Saccharothrix espanaensis DSM 44229: one gene and its partner. The protein of the gene in region 1 interacts with the protein of each later gene in a pairwise test. Links are inferred from orthologs where the notes say so. Each region holds a gene or a part of one and is shown in the gene's direction. Other genes may lie near its edges.

Region 1 (3,015 bases):
TCGACGCGTCCGGACGGGTCGGCGTCGTACGTGCTGCCGCCGTCCGGCTGACCGGGAGTGGACGGTGTGGGACGTCCCGGTGGTGCCCTCGGACGGCTACCGCCTGGAGTACGCCGGGAAGGTGCTGCCGCTGGAGCCGTCGACCGCAGAGGTGACCCCGAAGTCTCCGCACCTGCGCGGGAAACCGGTGTTCGGGGTGCGCGACGCGCGGCCTGCTCGGCGACCAGACCGAGCACGGAACCACCGAACTGCACGTCCGGGACTTCTCATCGGCCGGCATGACCCACCTGCGCGCGCCGGCCGACGTGGGGCTGGACACCGTGCTAGTGGTCGGTCAGCTCGACCCGCGAACGCACTTCGTCGTCGCGCAGGATCCGAAACTCCTGATTGTCCGCGACGAGCACCTTCAGGAATCCCGGGCTGGTCTCCACCACGTACGCCTCAATGGGCCCGCTCGTCGTCTCGATGTGTTCCCGCGGCACCCACGGCGTGGACACGACCGCGGCCACGATAAGCGCCATCCCGCCCACGATCCACCCGATCCGGTGCAACACGAACTTCGCCGGCCCCGGCTCGTCATTGCGCCGCCGTGCCGCCACCACCGCTACGGCCAGAGCCAGCACAACGGCCAACGCTGGCACCCACCACTGGTGGTAGGTCAGGACGTGCGCCACGAGAAACGCGATCAACACCGTGACCACGAGCGGCGCGGTACGGGAGCGGGTCGCGGCGGCGTAGAAGGCGGCCAGTGGCACGGTGAGGATCAACAACACCGTACTGATCCGCCGGTCGGCCATGAACGTGCCGAGGAACAGCCCCGGCGCGTCCTCCAAGTCGAGGGTGTGCAGAAGCGCGAACGTCGTGTGCCAGTCATACCCGGACACGGCCAGCAGCCGAAGCAGCACGAACAGCACCGCGGCACCCGTGAGCGTGGTCCCCGCACCCGACTTCTCAGTGGTCACGGCCGGCACTATCGCACCGCCGGATGACCCGCACCCGCTGAGTCGGACGTCGGACGATGACTGGATGGGCTCGGCCTGTCGGGCGCGGTTACCCGGTGGGCACGGTCGGTGCCGTCGTGGCTCCGGCTACCCTTCTCTCACTTGCACGATCCCGTACGAAGGAGTACTGACGGCCGTGAGCGAGCGCACCCTGGTCCTGGTCAAGCCCGATGGCGTCAGCCGCGGCCTGGTCGGCGAGGTCATCTCCCGCATCGAGCGCAAGGGCCTGACCCTGGCCGCGCTCGAACTGCGCACCGTGGACCGCGCGACCGCCGAGCAGCACTACGCGGAACACGACGGCAAGCCGTTCTTCGGCGACCTGGTCGAGTTCATCACCGGCGGCCCGCTGGTGGCGCTGGTCGTGGAGGGCACCCGGGCGATCCCGGCGTTCCGCCAGCTGGCCGGCGGCACCGACCCGGTGGAGAAGGCCACGCCGGGCACGATCCGCGGCGACTTCGGGCTGGAGGTCCAGTTCAACCTGGTCCACGGCTCCGACTCGGCGGAGTCGGCCGAGCGCGAGATCAAGCTCTGGTTCCCCAACCTCTGAGCTGACGCTGCCGAACGGCCCGGGTCGCCCGACCTGGGCCGTTCGGCGTTTCACGCCTTGCGCCGCGGCGACGACCCCTGCCCGCCCGCAGCGGACCCGTGCAGCACCACGTCCTCCGGGAAGCCCAGCGGCATCGCCATGCGCACCTCGTCGTACCGCGCGTCGCCCACCGCGATCGCGTAAGGCAGCCGGCCCCACTCGCGGAACCCGAGCCGCTCGTACAGCTCGATCGCGCCGTGGTTGTTGCCCCGCACACCGAGCTTCAACTGCTCGATCCCCGCCGCACGGGCGTTCCCCACCACGGCCGACACGAGCAGCGAACCCAGCCCCAGGCCCCGTGCCGACGGGTGTGCGGTCACCCGCCCCAGTTCCGCCGTGTGCTCGAACACCTGGCCGGGCGAGCGCACCCAGCACGCCGTCCCGCGCACGACGCCGTCCACCTCCGCGACCACCAGCGCCGCGTCGCCGGCCCGGGTCTGCTCCAGCACCGACTCGACCCACGCGTCGGTCTCCGCCCGCCCCGGCGGCTCCAGCCACCCGATCGCGCCACCGGCCGCGACGACCGCGTGCAGCACCTCGTGCACCTCTGCGAGCAGCCGTTCGCCGGCGGCGGAAGGCCAGGTCAGATCGATCCCCATGGCACCAACCCTAAAATCGCCACGAAGTTTGTCGTACCCCGCCGCTACCGTGACGTTCGTGACCACCACCCTCGTAGAAGCCCGCAACCTGACGAAGCACTTCGGTGCGTTCGAGGCGGTCCGGGGCATCGACGTGGCGGTGGGCAAGGGCGAGGCGTTCGGGTTCCTCGGCCCCAACGGCGCGGGCAAGTCGTCCACCATGCGGATGGTGTCCTGCGTGTCCCCGCGCACCGGCGGCGAGCTGACCGTGCTGGGCATGGACCCGGACCGCGACGGCCCGCGGATCCGCGCCCGGCTCGGCGTCGTGCCCCAGCAGGACAACCTCGACACCGAGCTGACCGTCCGGCAGAACCTGGAGGTCTACGGCCGCTACTTCGGCCTGTCCAAGGCGCACGTCCGCGCCAAGGCCGTCGAGCTGCTGGAGTTCGCCCAGCTCGCCGACCGCGCCGACGACGAGGTCGAACCGCTCTCCGGCGGCATGAAGCGCCGGCTGACCATCGCCCGCTCGCTGGTCAACGACCCCGAGCTGGTGGTCCTCGACGAGCCGACCACCGGTCTCGACCCGCAGGCCCGCCACCTGCTGTGGGACCGGCTGTTCCGGCTCAAGCAGAACGGCGTCACGCTGATCGTCACCACCCACTACATGGACGAGGCCGAACAGCTCTGCGACCGGCTGGTGGTGATGGACGGCGGCCGGATCGCCGCCGAGGGCTCGCCCGCCGAGCTGATCCACCGGTACTCGACCCGCGAGGTGCTCGAACTGCGCTTCCCGCCCGGCGGGCAGGACCCGGTCCCCGTCGAGGGCATCGCCGACCGCGTCGAGGTGCTG
Region 2 (3,117 bases), 6.5 Mb from region 1 along the record:
GCCGAGCTCCAGCAGGTCTTCGTCGTGCGCTACGGCGGCGAGGACCACACGCCGGTCGACCCGGCGCAGTTCGCCGCCCCGCTGGGCCACTTCGTCGTCGGCTACCTCGACGACGCGCCGGTCGCGTGCGGCGGGTGGCGTGCCCACGACGAGGCACGCGACTCGCTGCGCCCCGGCGACGCCGAGATCAAACGGATGTACACGACCGATTCGGCGCGCGGCAGGGGTTTGTCGCGGGTGGTCCTGGCCGGGCTGGAGTCGTCGGCGCGCGCCGCGGGCCGCACCCGCATGGTGCTGGAGACCGGGCGGCCGCAGCCGGAGGCGATCGGGCTGTACCAGTCCAGCGGGTACCGGCGGATCGACAACTTCGGCTACTACCGGGAAAATCCCGACAGCCTGTGCTTCGCGAAAGAACTCTAGGAGGGCCTCGGTGGCGATCTACGCGCTGGGCGAGCACGAACCGGTGATCCACCCGGACGCGTACGTGCACCCCGACGCGACCGTGATCGGCGACGTGCGGATCCACGCGCACGCGTCCGTGTGGCCGCAGGCGGTGTTGCGCGGCGACTACGGCCGCATCGAGGTCGGCGCGCGCACGTCCATCCAGGACGGCACGGTCGTGCACTGCACCGAGGTGCACCCGGCGCTGATCGGCGAGGAGTGCGTCATCGGGCACAACGTGCACATCGAGGGCGCGACCGTCGCCGACCGCTGCCTGATCGCCTCGGGATCGGTGGTGCTCAACGGTTCGGTGGTGGAGACGGGCGCGATCGTCGGCGCGGGGGCCGTGGTGTCGTTCAACGGCCACGTGCCCGCCCGGTCGATGGCGCTGGGCGTGCCGGCGAAGGTCCGCGAGGGGTACGTGGTGCCCGACGGCGCGTGGCAGTTCGCCGTCGACAAGTACGTGGCCAACATCTTGACGTACCGCAAAGATCTGCGCCGCGTCGACTGAGCTAAAGTGCCCGATCGTGGGACGTCCGCTTGAGGAAGTCATGGAAGCCGGCTGGGCGCAGGCACTCGCGCCGGTCGCCGATCAGATCGCGAAGATGGGCGAGTTCCTCCGCGAGGAGGTCGCCGCGGGTCGCACCTACCTGCCGGCCGGCGAGAACGTGCTGCGCGCGTTCCAGCAGCCGTTCCACGGTGTGCGCGTGCTGATCGTCGGTCAGGACCCGTACCCGACACCGGGGCACGCGGTGGGCCTGAGCTTCTCGGTGTCGCCGGAGACCCGGCCGATCCCGAAGAGCCTGATCAACATCTACCGCGAGTACGTGGAGGACCTGGGGTACCCCAAGCCCACCAACGGCGACCTGACCCCGTGGACCGAGCAGGGGGTCCTGCTGCTCAACAGGGCGCTCACCGTGCAGCCGGGGAAGTCCAACTCCCACCAGGGCAAGGGCTGGGAGGCCGTGACCGAGCAGGCGATCAAGGCACTGGCGGCGCGCGAGGAACCCCTCGTGGCCATCCTGTGGGGCCGCAACGCCCGCAACCTCAAGCCGCTGCTGGAGCCGTTCCCGTGCGTGGAGTCGGCGCACCCGTCCCCGCTCTCGGCGGCGGCCGGCTTCTTCGGCTCCAAGCCGTTCAGCCGGGCCAACGAACTCCTGGTCCAGCAGGGCGCCGAGCCGGTCGACTGGAAGCTCCCGTAAGACGCCCGCGGCGCGTGCCGTCGTGGCACGCGCCGCCTGTTCCCCCGGTACCGGGGGAGCTCAGCGCAGGCCGGTTCCCCGGGCGAGCGCGGTGTCGACCAGGGTGGTCAGCAGGGTCGGGTAGTCGATGCCGGTCTCGGCCCACATCCGCGGGTACATCGAGATCGGGGTGAAGCCCGGCATCGTGTTGACCTCGTTGACGACCAGCTCGTCGTAGTCGGTGACGAAGAAGTCGACGCGGGCCAGGCCCTGGCAGTCCAGCGCCCGGAAGGCCGTCACGGCCAGCTCGCGCAGGCCCGCCGCGACCCGGTCGTCGAGCTTGGCCGGGAGGTCGAACTCGCACACGTCGTCGAGGTACTTGGCGTCGAAGTCGTACCAGTCGACCGCACCGCCGACGACCCGGAGCTCGGCCACCAGCGACGCCTCGACCCGGCCGTCGGGGAACTCCAGGACGCCGCACTCGACCTCGCGCCCGGACACCGCGGCCTCGATGATGACCTTCGGGTCGGTCTTGCGCGCCAACGCGATCGCGCTGTCCAGGTGGGACCAGTCGACCACCTTCGAGATGCCGACCGACGACCCGGCGCGGGCCGGCTTCACGAACACCGGCAGGCCCAGGCGCTCGCGGTCCTGGGTCGACAGCGTCTCCTGGTCGCGGCGCAGGATCGCGAACTCGCCCACCGGCAGGCCCGCGTCGCGCAGCAGCTTCTTGGTGAACTCCTTGTCCATGGCGACCGCGGAGGCCAGCACGCCCGGCCCCACGTACGGGATCGCCGCGAGTTCCAGCAGGCCCTGCACGGTGCCGTCCTCGCCCCACGCGCCGTGCAGCACGGGGAACACCACGTCCACGTCGCCGAGCACCTGGTCGGGCGACACCGGGACCAGCTCGCCGCCGGAGACCGGGACCAGGGAGTCGACCGTCGGCAGCCGGCGGTCGTGCACCTCCAGCGCCTTGGTGTCGTCGGCACCGATCACCCAGCGGCCCTCGTCGTGCGTGATACCCACGGGCACCACCTCGAACCGGTCCCGGTCCAGGTGCGGGAGGATGCTGCCGGCCGACAGGCAGGAGACCATGTGCTCGCTGCTGCGCCCGCCGAACACCACGGCGACCTTGGTCTTGCGTCGTGTCATGGTTTCCGACCCTACCCGGATGGCTCAACGGTCGAACTCAGGAGTTCGGCCAGCACCGGCAGGGCGGCGGTGAGCTGCTCGCGCGAGCACGCCCCGTACCCGATGGCGACGCCGAACACCTTGGGCCGCGCGGCGTGGTGCCGGCCGAGCCCGTCCAGCCGCAGGCCGCGCGCCTCGGCGGCGGCCAGCAGGTCGCGTTCGGCCTGGGCGTCGTCGAGCAGCACGACCACGTGCGCGCCCGCGTCGTCGCCCAGCACCGACACCCCGGCCGCCGCCAGCGTGGACGCCACCAGGGCCCGCCGCTCGGACAGCTCGCGCCGGAGCCTGCGCAGGTGGCGGCCCA

The links.
Region 2: the proteins of ndk (region 1) and BN6_RS34625 interact in binary tests that used the Escherichia coli proteins (3 or more experiments, as listed by UniProt). The link is inferred for Saccharothrix espanaensis DSM 44229 from one-to-one orthologs.

The regions. Positions count from the first base shown.
Region 1 is NC_019673.1:1,472,712-1,475,726, forward strand. The notes cover bases 144-2,842. They hold ndk (nucleoside-diphosphate kinase), read left to right. Parts: upstream 144-1,137; coding sequence 1,138-1,548; downstream 1,549-2,842. Other genes in these bases: BN6_RS06920 (hypothetical protein), read right to left, coding at 324-914; BN6_RS06930 (GNAT family N-acetyltransferase), read right to left, coding at 1,599-2,186; BN6_RS06935 (ABC transporter ATP-binding protein), read left to right, coding at 2,245-2,842. Outside these bases: BN6_RS06915 (alpha-amylase family glycosyl hydrolase), read left to right, coding at 1-51; more of BN6_RS06935, read left to right, coding at 2,843-3,015. UniProt on the Escherichia coli protein: Major role in the synthesis of nucleoside triphosphates other than ATP. The ATP gamma phosphate is transferred to the NDP beta phosphate via a ping-pong mechanism, using a phosphorylated active-site intermediate.
Region 2 is NC_019673.1:7,935,325-7,938,441, forward strand. Bases 4-2,804 are described here. They hold BN6_RS34625 (uracil-DNA glycosylase), read left to right. Parts: upstream 4-965; coding sequence 966-1,643; downstream 1,644-2,804. Other genes in these bases: BN6_RS34615 (GNAT family N-acetyltransferase), read left to right, coding at 4-420; BN6_RS34620 (gamma carbonic anhydrase family protein), read left to right, coding at 431-952; BN6_RS34630 (D-alanine--D-alanine ligase family protein), read right to left, coding at 1,704-2,774; pdxR (MocR-like pyridoxine biosynthesis transcription factor PdxR), read right to left, coding at 2,786-2,804. Also shown: more of BN6_RS34615, read left to right, coding at 1-3; more of pdxR, read right to left, coding at 2,805-3,117. UniProt on the Escherichia coli protein: Excises uracil residues from the DNA which can arise as a result of misincorporation of dUMP residues by DNA polymerase or due to deamination of cytosine.